One region of the Neobacillus sp. S1115 genome, then DNA from elsewhere that is predicted to be linked to it. Evidence: predicted binding sites of a transcription regulator. Region 1 holds the regulator's gene; the other holds the start of a gene.
The links. Region 1 encodes LexA, which represses DNA repair genes until DNA is damaged. Its sites were predicted from a motif close to CGAACATATGTTCG; they were not measured.
Positions count from the first base shown of each region.

Region 2: recA (recombinase RecA) is a predicted target of LexA. The motif match lies at 3,918-3,931, and genes of this name have one in related genera.

Region 1 is NZ_AP038275.1:2,163,965-2,171,376, forward strand. Features, by position in the region: gene ACZ5B7_RS10635 (MerR family transcriptional regulator) at 65-439, shown strand; gene glnA (type I glutamate--ammonia ligase) at 467-1,801, shown strand; gene lexA (transcriptional repressor LexA) at 2,000-2,623, opposite strand; gene yneA (cell division suppressor protein YneA) at 2,783-3,106, shown strand; gene ACZ5B7_RS10655 (YneB family resolvase-like protein) at 3,121-3,768, shown strand; gene ACZ5B7_RS10660 (DUF896 domain-containing protein) at 3,851-4,081, shown strand; gene tkt (transketolase) at 4,260-6,266, shown strand; gene sirA (sporulation inhibitor of replication protein SirA) at 6,472-6,912, shown strand; gene ACZ5B7_RS10675 (YneF family protein) at 6,992-7,204, shown strand.
Region 2 is NZ_AP038275.1:2,051,906-2,059,317, forward strand. Features, by position in the region: gene ACZ5B7_RS10075 (DUF3388 domain-containing protein) at 1-241, shown strand, start outside; gene ACZ5B7_RS10080 (RodZ domain-containing protein) at 262-1,173, shown strand; gene pgsA (CDP-diacylglycerol--glycerol-3-phosphate 3-phosphatidyltransferase) at 1,253-1,831, shown strand; gene ACZ5B7_RS10090 (competence/damage-inducible protein A) at 1,858-3,114, shown strand; gene ACZ5B7_RS10095 (hypothetical protein) at 3,167-3,340, shown strand; gene recA (recombinase RecA) at 4,037-5,077, shown strand; gene rny (ribonuclease Y) at 5,405-6,964, shown strand; gene ACZ5B7_RS10110 (TIGR00282 family metallophosphoesterase) at 7,054-7,412, shown strand, end outside.

The DNA of each region.
Region 1 (7,412 bases):
ATACAAATATATATTAGCAAAAGGGAGGAGAAAATTGGTGAGTGGAAAAGAAATTCGCCGATCAATGCCGTTGTTTCCCATCGGTACAGTGATGCAGCTGACCGAACTTACCGCCAGGCAAATTCGCTACTATGAAGAACACCAATTGATATCTCCGGCACGTACGGAGGGAAACAGGCGACTTTACAGCCTAAATGACATTGACAGGCTGTTGGAAATAAAAGACTTAATTGACCAGGGAATAAATATGGCTGGCATTAAGCAATTATTATTGGTCAAAGAACAGCAAGAGTCGCTGCTTGAACAGCAAGCGAAAAGTGCAAAGCGCGAGGTTACCGATGATGAGCTGAGGAAACTTCTTCGCAATGAACTGATGCATTCAAACAGACTGAATCGTTCGTCATTGAGACAAGGAGATCTTTCACGCTTTTTTCATTAATTTTTAATAAAATTGGAGGAATTGCAAATGCCGAAGTACACAAGAGAAGATATTCAACGCTTGGCTAAAGAAGAAAACGTTAAATTTATCCGCCTTCAGTTTACTGACATTCTTGGAACCATCAAAAACGTGGAAATTCCAATCAGTCAATTAGAAAAGGCGCTTGATAACAAAATGATGTTTGACGGCTCCTCTATTGAAGGATTCGTACGTATTGAAGAATCTGATATGTACCTATTTCCAGATTTAAACACTTGGGTAGTATTCCCTTGGACTGCTGAAAAAGGAAAAGTAGCCCGCCTAATCTGTGATATTTACAATTCTAACGGAACACCATTCTCCGGTGACCCGCGCAGCAACTTAAAGCGTGTATTAAAAGAAATGGAAGAGCTTGGCTTCACTGATTTCAACCTTGGACCTGAGCCTGAATTCTTCTTATTTAAATTAGACCAAAAAGGCGAGCCAACATTAGAGTTAAACGACCAAGGTGGATACTTTGACTTAGCTCCTACAGACCTTGGCGAAAACTGTCGCCGTGATATCGTACTTGAGCTTGAAGAAATGGGCTTTGAAATCGAAGCTTCCCACCACGAAGTGGCTCCAGGCCAGCACGAAATCGACTTTAAATATGCAGATGCTCTTACAGCATGTGACCAAATCCAAACTTTCAAGCTAGTTGTAAAAACAATTGCCCGCAAGCACGGATTGCATGCAACCTTCATGCCTAAGCCATTATTCGGCGTGAACGGTTCAGGAATGCACTGTAACGTTTCCTTATTCAATAATGGTAAAAATGCATTCTTTGAGCCAACTGGCGACCTGCAAATGAGCGATACTGCACGTCAATTTATCGCAGGCGTTCTAAAGCATGCACCATATTTCACAGCAGTTACCAACCCAACTGTTAACTCTTATAAGCGTTTGGTTCCAGGTTACGAGGCACCTTGTTATGTAGCATGGTCTGCACAAAACCGCTCACCGCTTATCCGTATTCCGGCTTCCCGCGGCTTGAGCACACGTATCGAGGTTCGCAGCGTTGACCCTGCGGCTAACCCATACCTAGCTATGGCTGTTATTCTAAAAGCTGGTCTTGATGGAGTGAAAAATAAATTAACTCCTCCAGCACCAGTTGACCGTAACATCTATGTGATGACAAAGGAAGAAAGAATCGAAGAGGGTATCATCGACCTTCCTGCAACATTAGCAGCAGCACTTGAGATGTTAAAATCAGACGAAGTTATTGTTTCTGGCTTAGGCGAGCATATCTTTGAACACTTTGTGGAAGCAAAAGAGATTGAATGGGATATGTTTAGAACCGTCGTTCACCCTTGGGAACGCGAACAATATATGAGCATGTATTAATATGAAAAAGAACCCCCTTGCGATGTGAAGTAAGGGGGTTTTTGTTTTTTAATGGCCATGGTAAAAATAGGGGCTTTATTTTACCCTGTCTTCAATAGATAAGGGCAATGGAAAAATATTCCCCCTCCTTTGTTATAAAGGTAATCCAATTAAAAAAAGCCCAATCAAATTACAGATTGGACTCCAGAACTCTATCAACTAATGAATCTGTCGATAAACCCCAATAACTTTCCCCAAAATGGTAACATTGTTTAAAATGATTGGGTCCATCGTAGAGTTTTCCGGCTGCAGGCGGATGTAGTCTTTCTCCTTGAAGAATCTCTTACAGGTAGCCTCGTCTTCTTCGGTCATCGCAACAACGATATCCCCGTTGTTAGCAGACGGCTGCTGCTTGACAATAACGTAATCCCCGTCAAGAATCCCTGCTTCAATCATACTTTCTCCCATGATTTCAAGCATAAAGACATTCTCGCTAGAAGGAGCAAGTCTTTCAGGAAGAGGAAAGTATTCCTCAACATTTTCAATGGCCGTAATCGGCAGTCCGGCAGTAACTTTACCGACAACTGGGACATTTACAACATGGTTTCGAGGGATATGAGAAGCTTCATCCGCTTCCAGGATTTCGATAGCCCTTGGTTTTGTTGGATCTCGTCTAATTAAACCCTTGCTTTCTAATCTGGCTAAGTGCCCATGTACAGTAGAACTCGATGCCAGTCCGACTGCTTCGCCAATTTCCCGAACAGATGGCGGATATCCCTTTGTTTTCACTTCTCCTTTTATGAAATCAAGGATATCCTGCTGCCGCTTTGATACTTTTACCATGATAAATTACACCTCGCCTGGTTAATGTTGTCTTTATTATAGCATGTTCGCATAATTTATACAAACATAAGTTCGAATAAAGCTTGACAACAAACAAACGTTCGGGTTATAATCAAATCAAATAAAACGAACATACATTCTAATTAGGGGTGTTTTATAATGAAAAAAATATGGAACCAATACTCATACGCTATTATTCTTCTATTATTAAGCTGCACATTAGCATTTGTATTAGCATTTCAGCAAAGCCCGAAAAATCAGGATAAATATTTAAAAGTGACTGTAGCAGACGGAGACACACTATGGGAAATTTCCCAAAAGTATGCAGGCGAGCATTCATTATCAAACAAGGAATTCGTCAACTGGGTGAAAAAACATAATCGGAATGTTGGTGATGAGATTTTTCCAGGTGAAGAAATTTTAATTCCGGTTAGTAATGAAACTCCCCCAGAAAGGGAATTAGCAAGTGCATTAGAGAAATAGGAAGGACCTAAAAAATGAACGCAATCATCTATTGCCGAGTAAGTACGAATAAGGAAACGCAGGAAACATCATTGAGACGCCAGGAAGACGAACTTGTCCAACTAGCAAACCGTTACCAATTCCATATCGATTCAATTATTAAAGAGCAGGCGAGCGGCTATGATTTCGACAGAGATGGTATCCTGCAACTTTTAGAGCGCATTAAAGATAAACAAGTCCAAGCTGTCCTGATCCAGGATGAAACAAGGCTCGGCCGAGGGAATGCCAAGATCGCCATCCTGCATTGCATTTTAAAAGAAGGAATTAAACTATACAGCATTTCGCATAATGGTGAATTGCAACTTTCCGAATCGGATTCAATGGTTCTAAAAATCGTCAGCATGGTGGAAGAGTACCAGCGCAAGCTTCATAATGTAAAAATAAAACGCGGCATGAAGCGGGCAGTTGAACAAGGCTACAAGCCGGAAAAAAATTTAAAGAATCTAGGCGAGCATTCGGGCCGGGATAAAATTGAAGTTCCAGTTCAAGAAATAGTCAGGTTGAGAAAGAATGGCCTGACCTTTTCAGAAATTGCCGCAACATTAAGAGGCTTTGGTTATAACATTTCGAAAGCCACTGTACATAGAAGATACCAGGAAATCATTGAAGAGCAGGAGGAATAAACCTTCATCCTTGCCAGGTGGATTCTTTTCTAGTACAATCTTGTCTTAATGTTAGCAGTTTTTTGGAAAGGAATGTACTTGAATGCTATCCAAGGAAAAAATGGCCAGAATCAATGAATTGGCAAGGAAAAAGAAAGCGACGGGTTTAACAGAAAAGGAAGCAAAAGAGCAGTCATCACTTAGAAGTGAATATTTAGCTGCTTTTCGGTCGCAAATGCTGGATACCCTGACAAATACAAAAATAATTGATCCACTTGGGAATGACGTTACACCTGAGAAAATAAAAATCAGGAAAAAAAATAATCTTCATTAATGCATCTGGGAATACAATTTATTTGTATTCCTTTTTACATATACTGCGCTTACATGTGTCAAAATAAATAATAAAGTGAATTTTGCTACAAAATGCGTAGTAATTTGTTGAATAAAAATCCGCAGCACTATAATATTAAAGTTGTTTGTATTTTCCGAAGAAGGAAGGTTGTAAAAAGATGTTTAACACAATTGATGATTTATCTGTCACCACGATTCGTACGCTTTCAATTGATGCTATCGAGAAAGCAAACTCTGGACACCCTGGAATGCCGATGGGTGCAGCTCCAATGACCTATACATTATGGACAAGATTTATGAACCACAACCCAAAAAATCCACATTGGTTCAACCGTGACCGCTTCGTATTGTCTGCAGGTCATGGCTCTGCATTGCTATACAGCATGCTTCATTTATCCGGCTATAATTTATCCATGGATGATTTAAAGCAATTCCGTCAATGGGGTAGCAAAACTCCAGGACATCCTGAATATGGCCATACTGAGGGTGTAGAAGCAACGACTGGTCCGCTTGGTCAAGGTATTGCAATGGCAGTGGGAATGGCTATGGCAGAACGTCATGTTGCTAGCGTTTATAACAAAGACAAATATGAACTTGTGAATCATTTTACATACAGCGTTTGTGGAGACGGCGACTTAATGGAAGGCGTATCTGCTGAGGCTGCATCACTTGCCGGCCACTTAAAGTTAGGCCGTTTAGTCGTATTATATGATTCAAATGATATTTCCTTGGACGGAGACTTGAATAAATCTTTCTCTGAAAGTGTGAAGGACCGCTTCCAATCTTACGGATGGCAATATCTTCGTGTTGAAGATGGCAACAATTTCGAAGAAATCGCTAAAGCACTTGAAGAAGCAAGAAATGATTTAGACAGACCAACCATGATTGAAGTAAGAACAGTGATCGGTTACGGTTCACCTAACCGTGCCGGCACATCTGGTGTTCATGGCTCACCACTGGGTGCAAATGAGTTAAAGCTTACCAAAGAAGCTTATAAGTGGACTTTCGAGGAAGACTTCCATGTTCCACAAGAAGTTTACGACAACTTCCAAAAGCTAATCGTTGAAAATGGTGAGAAAAAAGAAAAAGAGTGGAACGACATGTTCGCTCAGTATAAAAACGAATTTCCAGAGTTGGCAAGCCAACTTGAACAAGCGCTAAATCATGAACTTCCTGAAGGCTGGGATAAGGATGTTCCGGTATACAGCGAAGGTAAGGGGCTTGCAACTCGTGCTTCTTCAGGTGAAGCGCTAAACGGCATTGCTAAGAACCTGCCGATTTTAATTGGCGGTTCTGCTGACCTTGCTGGTTCTAACAAAACAATGCTTAAAGGGACAACAGACTTCATGCCAGGCGCATATGAAGGCCGCAACATCTGGTTCGGTGTTCGTGAATTTGCAATGGGCGCTGCTATGAATGGTATTGCTCTGCATGGCGGGGTTAAAGTTTTTGGAGGAACATTCTTTGTATTCTCTGATTATCTTCGTCCGGCAATTCGCCTTGCCGCATTAATGGGTCTTCCAGTTACCTATGTATTTACACACGACAGTATCGCCGTTGGGGAAGATGGACCAACTCACGAACCAATCGAGCAGCTTGCTGCATTACGCGCAATGCCAGGTCTATCACTCATCCGTCCTGCTGATGCCAATGAAACAGCAGCAGCGTGGAAGCTTGCAGTTGAATCAACAAACAAGCCGACAGCTCTAGTATTAACTCGTCAGGACTTACCAACATTAAAAGACACAGATAAAAACGCATATGATGGAGTTTCTAAAGGAGCATATGTTGTTTCCACAGCAGGAAATAATACTCCAGATGCCCTATTGCTAGCAGCTGGATCCGAAGTAAGCCTTGCAGTGGAAGCACAGAAAGCACTTGCTGGAGAAGGAATCCAGGTTTCTGTTGTAAGCATGCCATCATGGGATCGCTTCGAACAGCAATCTCAAGAATACAAAGAGTCTGTCCTTCCAAAGAGCGTGAAGAAGCGTCTTGCTCTGGAAGTCGGAGCATCTTTCGGCTGGCACAAATATGCTGGTGATGAAGGTGAAGTATTAGCCATCGATCATTTTGGAGCATCTGCGCCAGGTGAAAAAATCATGGAAGAGTTCGGATTTAGTGTGCCAAACGTCGTTGCTCGTGTGAAAGCACTTTTACAAAAATAATCAAAATGACGAGGGAGAGCGGAAATTTCGCTCTCTCTTTTTAATATGTAGGAAATCCGTCAGCTTCTATCGAAATAAATAACTGATATAGCACTCAAATTGCAAATCGACAAAATTAGTGAAAGTTTTTGCCGCGATAAGACAAATGTTTCCTGAGCGATTCTTTATAATAGATAAAAGGATTGTCAGCGGAGGAGAGGTTGGAATGAGGAAATATCAGCTTTATTTAATAGAAGATGAATTTGCCACCCATTACTTCGGACGAGAACGGTTGTTTTTTCAACTTTTCCAAGAACATCAGCACGCACGGGGCGAGCTTCAATTTATTACAAAAAAACAAATTGCCTATATAACAAAGAAAATAGAAGTATTAAAAATCCACCAGCTGATTCAAAGACAGCTTGGAAAAATAAAAGGCTTTAAAGCAGACCATGGTGCATATACGATCGATCTTAGTGGAAAAATAAGTAGGGCAAAATTGGAAGTCTACCAGGATTTAATCTCGCTGGAGGCACATGGAAGCTATGAAGCGGAGACAGCGTTTTTTGAAGTGCTGAGAAAGTGTGAATCCTCCTTTTTGGCAATTGACCTAGAACATGAGCAGTTTGGCTGGTTAAAGCCAATTAAAGAAAGAAAATATGTCTAATTAAAATCGAATATTGTCTAATTTCGTTTTATTTAGTACACTGTTGTATGGTAGACAACATGAAGGAGGAAATTATTATATGATGTACGTTCTAGTTGGTATACTGGCACTTGTCGCTGGTGTAGCACTAGGATTTTTCATTGCTCGCCGTTATATGATGAGCTATTTAAAGAAAAATCCGCCAATCAATGAGCAAATGCTTAAAACCATGATGATGCAAATGGGTATGAAGCCTTCACAAAAGAAGATCAACCAAATGATGCAAGCCATGAATAAGCAAACTGGCAAATAACACGTTGATATATCAGGGTTGTCAGATGGTTGAGAGCATTTTTAAGAATAGGATAAGTTAACGACTTAATCCTTCATCACAAATTCTTTTAAAAATGCTTAATCCTTCAATATTTCAACACAAAACCACTTTTCTATTTGGAAGCTTAACCAAAGGAAGGTGGTTTTTTTGTTATTAGAGGATGTAATTAAAGTCTTCGGAACAAGTT
Region 2 (7,412 bases), 110 kb from region 1:
CATTGTATCGACCCGCAGGGCAAATGAGCGGCATTGGCAGCTAGTCCGTGAAATTATGCGTCTCCCGTCTGTAAAGGTGATTGAGCATCCGGATATTTTCGTCCAAAACTCCGAGTATACGCTTGATGATTTTGATTATATTATTGAGTTAAGGAATCACGCTGACGAAGAAATTACATATGAGGTAGTTGATCAACACAATATGTTCTCCGGATCGGATTTTGGAGATTTTGATTTTTAAAAAATTGGAAGGTGTTAACGGTGACTGAATTAGGGAATCGATTAAAAGAAGCCCGTTTAGCCAAAGGTTTGAGTCTTGATGATTTGCAGTCTATGACAAAAATCCAAAAGCGTTATTTAGTTGGAATTGAGGAAGGCAACTATTCAGCCATGCCCGGAAATTTCTATGTGCGGGCATTTATTAAGCAGTATGCAGAAGCCTTACATCTAAATCCCGAAGAGCTATTTGAAACGTATAAAAGTGAAATCCCGGCTTCCTATAGCGATGAACTGCCTCAGCAATTATCAAGAGTAACGACGCACAAGAAAATTTCGCAAGGAAATTCGAAAATTTTTGATGTGCTGCCAAAGGTGTTAATTGGTGTTTTTGTCATTGGTATTGCTAGTCTTTTATATTATTTTTTCGCAACGAATGCGGGTACAGATTCAAATCAATCAACGAACAAGGATAATGAGCAGGTTAAATTAGTCAAGAACGAGAAGCTTGAAAAAGCACAAGCCGAAGAAAAGGCAAAGGAAGATAAAAAGAAAAAAGAAACTGTTAAGGAAGAACCAAAAAAGGAAGAAACCACAACACCTGTTGAGGAAACTCCGAAGCAAGTTTTATCAGTAGTACAAACCAGTGGAAGAAATTCTACTTATTCAGTGAATAATGCGGATAAATTCGTCGTCAAGATTATATCGCGTGGCGTGTCCTGGGTTAGTGTAAGGAATGGCAAAGGAAAATCTTTCTATTCCGGAACACTGCAAGCAGGCGGTGTTGATACCCAGACTATTGATTTATCAGCAGAAACTGAAGCTGTCATCACGATTGGAAGAACGTTGGATGCCGATATTTATGTGAATGATCAAAAGCTCGAGTATGCAGTCGCACCCACTGAGAAGGTTCGTCAGGACATTACGATCCAATATGTTCCGAAGGTCCAAAAATAGTCATCCTTTCGATGGCTATTTTTGGCGTGTATTTTATAGTGCTCATGAAAGCACGCTGGTTTTTTAGGAGGAAATTTTGATGAATATACCAAATAGAATTACTGTTTCAAGAATATTTTTAATCCCGATATTTATGATTGTTATGTTGGTTCCTTTTGATTGGGGACAAATGTCCTTACTTGGGGCGGACATGCCTGTTACGCATTTCGTCGGGGCGTTGATTTTTATATTAGCCTCCACGACTGACTGGGTAGACGGCCATTATGCCCGTAAGTATAACCTTGTAACCAACATGGGCAAATTTCTCGATCCGCTTGCCGATAAGTTGCTTGTTTCAGCGGCTTTGATTGTTCTTGTGGAACTTGGGTATGCCCCGTCCTGGATTGTCATCATCATCATCAGCCGGGAATTTGCTGTCACAGGCCTCCGCCTCCTGCTTGCTGGCGAAGGAGAGGTTGTCGCAGCCAATATGCTTGGAAAAATTAAAACCTGGACACAAATTATTGCGATTTCTGCGTTACTATTACATAACATTATTTTTGCGCTGATCCCTTTTCGCTTTGATATTCTGGCATTGTGGGTCGCGATGTTCTTCACGATTTGGTCAGGATGGGATTATTTTGCAAAAAATAGCCATGTGCTGAAGAATTCGAAGTAAAATTTGATTTGTAAGGGGCGATAGATGTGAATGCTGAGATTATTGCAGTTGGCTCAGAGCTTTTACTCGGGCAGATTGTGAATACGAATGCACGGTTTCTATCTCAGCAATTAGCTGAGCTCGGAGTGGATGTATATTTTCATACGGTGGTTGGCGACAATCCTGAGAGGCTTAAGGCAGCGATTGACATTGCCGAGAAGCGTTCGGAAATCATTATTTTTACCGGCGGACTGGGTCCGACCAAGGATGATTTAACGAAGGAAACAATTGCCCGCCATATTGGTACGGACCTTTCGCATGATGAAACAGCATTAGAATCGATTGTTGATTATTTTAAACGAACTAACCGAGTAATGACGGAAAATAACAGGAAACAGGCATTGGTTTTGAAGGGATCTGAAGTTTTGCCGAATGACTTTGGCATGGCTCCGGGTATGGTGATGAAAACGGGCGGTCATATTTATATGCTCCTCCCAGGACCGCCAAAGGAAATGGAGCCGATGTTTTCCCACTATGGCAGACAGGCGCTTGCTTCGGCAACCGGCTCGACGGAACAAATTGTCTCCCGGGTACTGCGCTTTTTTGGGATTGGCGAAGCCGCCCTTGAAACGGAAATTATTGATTTGATTGATGCTCAAAGCAACCCGACGATTGCGCCGCTTGCCGGTGATGGGGAAGTGACGTTGCGTCTGACCGCTAAGCATGTGGATACTGCGGCTGCAGAGGCTATGCTGGATGAAGTGGAGTCGAAGATTCGCGGGCGTGTCGGGCAGTTTATTTATGGGTATGGCGATGCCTCATTGTTAGAGGAACTGACGAAGACATTAAAGGCTGGGCAATTAACCATTACGGCAGCTGAGAGTTTAACAGGCGGGCTGTTCCAGCAGGAGATTACCTCGATTTCCGGAGCAAGCTCTGTATTCAAAGGCGGCGTTGTATGTTATGCCAATGAAATTAAGCGGGATGTTGTCGGGGTTAGGCAGGAAACGCTTGATCAGCATGGGGCTGTAAGCGAAGAGTGTGCTCGTGAACTAGCGGAAAATGCGGCTCGGATGTTTGGAACTGATATCGGAATTAGTTTTACCGGCGTGGCCGGACCGGATGAACTGGAAGGGAAACCGGTTGGGACCGTTTATATTGGAATCGCTGCTGCTGGTAAGCCGACGGTCGTTGAAAAATTAACTCTTGCCGGTGGAAGGGCCGCCAACAGGGTGAGGGCTGTTAAATTTGGATGTTATTTTTTATTAAAGTTATTAAAAGCTGAACCACAAGATACCGTTTAGGTGTTTTGTGGTTTTTTTTGTTTTTGAAGGTATGGGAAGAGCGGGAATATCCATGAGGACAATGTATGAGAAGGAAGAGCGGAGAATGTCCCCATTAAGGGGTCATGAGGGCAATAGATGGGAAGGAAGAGTATCACTAGTGGTAAAAATAGAGCGATTATTTTACCCGTTTGACGTGAAGGAGATGGGCAACGGAAAAAATAGAAAGGTTATTTTACCCGTTTGACGTAAAGGAAATGGGCAACGGTAAAAATAGAGGGGTTATTTTACCCGTTGAACGCAAATGAAACGGGCGACGGTAAAAATAGAGAGGTTATTTTACCCGTTGGACGTGAAGGAGACAGGCAACGGAAAAAATAGAGAGGTTATTTTACCCGTTTGACGTAAAGGAAATGGGCAACGGAAAAAATAGAGAGGTTATTTTACCCGTTGGACGTGAAGGAGAAGGGCAACGGAAAAAATAGAGAGGTTATTTTACCCGTTGGACATGAAGGAGAAGGGCAACGGAAAAAATAGAGAGGTTATTTTACCCATTGGATGTGAAGGAGAAGGGCAACGGAAAAAATAGAGAGGTTATTTTACCCTTTGGACGTGAAGGAGAAGGGCAACGGAAAAAATAGAAAGGTAATATTACCTAGTTAAGTTGGTTGAAAGCAGGCATTGGTAAAAAATAGTGATTTCTAGTATTTTTTAGTTTTCTGACAACAAGAGAATTCCCTTTTTTTATTCAGAAACTCACAAGAAAAATACAATTCCATGAGTTTTTTTGTAATTTTCCCTGCTTTAATTACTCAGAAAAAGGCAGAATAAATGTTCGTGTTTTTTCTCGACAAAAACTCAAAAAGAGGTTATATTAATAATAGGTTTCGTTTAATAGATTCCAGCAATAATATTATTTTATATATAAAAGGAGGAACTATTTGTGAGTGACCGAAAGGCCGCCTTAGAAATGGCGCTAAAACAAATAGAGAAACAATTCGGTAAAGGTTCCATCATGAAAATGGGAGAGCAGCAGGAAACAAGAATTTCCACCGTACCAAGTGGTTCCCTAGCACTGGACGTAGCACTTGGTGTTGGGGGATATCCTAGGGGACGTATTATCGAGATATATGGTCCCGAATCATCTGGTAAAACAACCGTAGCCCTGCATGCAATCGCAGAAGTGCAGGCAAAAGGCGGACAAGCGGCGTTTATTGACGCTGAGCATGCCTTGGACCCTACTTATGCCCAAAAACTAGGCGTAAACATTGATGAACTATTATTATCCCAGCCAGATACTGGTGAACAAGCACTTGAAATCGCTGAAGCTCTGGTACGAAGCGGTGCAGTTGATATCATCGTAATCGACTCAGTAGCTGCTCTAGTTCCAAAAGCTGAAATCGAAGGTGAAATGGGAGACGCCCACGTAGGCTTACAAGCTCGTTTGATGTCCCAAGCACTTCGTAAACTATCAGGTGCAATCAATAAATCTAAAACAATCGCTGTCTTCATAAACCAAATTCGTGAAAAGGTGGGTGTCATGTTCGGGAACCCCGAGACGACACCTGGCGGACGCGCGCTGAAGTTCTACTCGACAATCCGTCTTGAAGTCCGCCGTGCTGAAACCCTTAAGCAAGGCACTGAAATGGTCGGTAACAAAACAAAAATTAAGGTTGTTAAGAACAAAGTTGCGCCTCCATTCCGTACAGCTGAAGTCGATATTATGTATGGAGAAGGCATCTCAAAAGAAGGCGAAATCGTCGATATGGGATCGGAACTAGAAATTGTTCAAAAAAGTGGTTCCTGGTATTCCTATAGCGATCAAAGAATCGGACAGGGCCGGGAAAATGCAAAATTGTTCTTAAAGGAAAACCCTGATATCCGCCTTGATATCCAAACAAAAATCCGTGAACACTACGGGTTGGATGGTGAAAAAACTGTCACCGAAGTGGATGACGATGATCAAATTGAGCTACTAGATTAATTTTAAAGAGCAAAGCCTTTTCTCTAAGGTTTTGCTCTTTTTGAAACGGAATGTATTTTTATTCAGTAATATACATGAAAATTACTTCTGTAAAAACTGCCCATGTTCCAGCCCTGTCATACTAAATTCGAAATATTTCAAAATGCCAATTGGACTAAACCTTGACAATGATTGGCACCACATTTACAATTAACATGTATATTTTACATTTTTGGAAATATTACATTCGAAAAAGCCGTAGTGCTTGCTGTATGTTGAGTCTAAACAATGTACATGCCGACACTTAAAAAATGTAAGAAAAGTTCATAGCAAGAGGAGGTGTAACTATTGGATTTAATTACTATCATCTCCATTTTGCTTGGCCTTATCGTCGGTGCCGTTGTTGGCTATTTTATTCGTAAATCCATTGCTGAAGCAAAAATAGCAGGAGCTAGAAATGCTGCAGAGCAAATCTTAGAGGATGCAAAACGCGATGCTGAATCCTTAAAGAAGGAAGCCCTGTTAGAAGCAAAGGATGAAATTCACAAGCTTCGTACCGAAGCAGAACGTGAGGTTCGTGAACGAAGAAATGAACTGCAAAAACAAGAAAACCGTTTACTGCAAAGAGAAGAGAATTTAGACAGGAAGGATGAAACGTTAAACAAGCGTGAAATTCTTCTAGAAAAGAAGGATGATTCTCTAAATCAAAGACAACAGCATATTGAAGAGATGGAAAGCAAAGTGGACGAGTTGGTACGTACACAACAATTAGAACTCGAACGAATTTCGGGCTTAACTCGTGAGGAAGCGAAGTCGATCATTATAGATCGGACTGAGAATGAACTCGCTTATGAAACCGCGATGATGATTAAGGAAAGCGAAAATCGTGCAAAAGAGGAAGCTGACAAGAAAGCGAAAGAAATACTTTCCTTGGCTATCCAGCGTTGCGCAGCTGACCATGTAGCGGAAACAACTGTCTCAGTCGTAAACCTTCCAAACGACGAAATGAAGGGCCGTATCATTGGACGTGAAGGACGAAACATCCGTACCCTTGAAACGTTAACAGGTATTGATTTAATCATTGATGATACTCCTGAAGCTGTCATTCTATCAGGCTTTGATCCTATTCGTCGGGAAACCGCTCGCTTGGCGCTTGAAAAGCTTGTTCAAGACGGCCGCATCCATCCAGCCCGGATTGAGGAAATGGTGGAAAAATCACGCCGTGAAGTGGATGAATATATCCGTGAGGTTGGCGAACAGACCACCTTTGAAGTCGGTGTTCATGGACTCCATCCAGATCTGATCAAAATCCTTGGCCGCCTGAAGTTCCGTACAAGCTACGGTCAAAACGTGTTAAAACACTCAATGGAAGTAGCACAGCTTTCGGGATTATTAGCCGCAGAGCTTGGACAGGATGAAACACTGGCAAGACGGGCCGGACTTCTCCACGATATCGGGAAAGCAATTGACCATGAAGTGGAAGGAAGCCATGTCGAAATTGGTGTTGAGCTTGCGACCAAATACAAGGAACATCCAGTAGTCATCAACAGTATTGCTTCACACCACGGTGATACCGCACCAACATCGATTATTGCGGTCCTTGTTGCAGCAGCTGATGCCTTGTCAGCAGCAAGACCAGGTGCACGAAGTGAAACTCTCGAAAACTACATCCGCCGCCTTGAAAAGCTTGAGGAGATTTCCGAATCCTATGAGGGTGTTGAGAAATCCTTCGCTATCCAAGCAGGCCGTGAGGTTCGGATTATGGTCAGACCGGAAGCAATTGATGATTTGGCTGCACACCGTCTGGCACGGGATATCCGGAAGCGAATTGAGGAAGAGCTTGACTATCCAGGTCATATTAAAGTAACAGTTATCCGTGAAACTCGGGCTGTTGAATACGCGAAATAAAGCGATGCTTTTGCATCGCTTTATTTTTTTGCATAAAAAAATATGCTAAACTTCTAATTAACACATTTTATTTACGAAAGGGCAAAAACATGAACATACTTTTTATCGGCGATGTCGTCGGTTCTCCAGGCAGGGATATGGTAAAAGAATATCTGCCAAGATTAAAAGAAAAATATCGTCCGCAAATAACGATTATTAATGGTGAAAATGCCGCAGGCGGTAAAGGAATTACGGAAAAAATTTACCGGCAATTTTTAGAGCAGGGTGCACAGGCTGTAACATTAGGCAATCATGCCTGGGATAATCGCGAAATATTTGAATTTATCGATCAAGCCAAATATTTAGTCCGCCCGGCCAATTTTCCAAAGGACACGCCTGGTAAAGGAATTATTTTTCTAAAAATAAACAGCTTTGAAGTAGCAGTCATCAATTTACAGGGAAGGACATT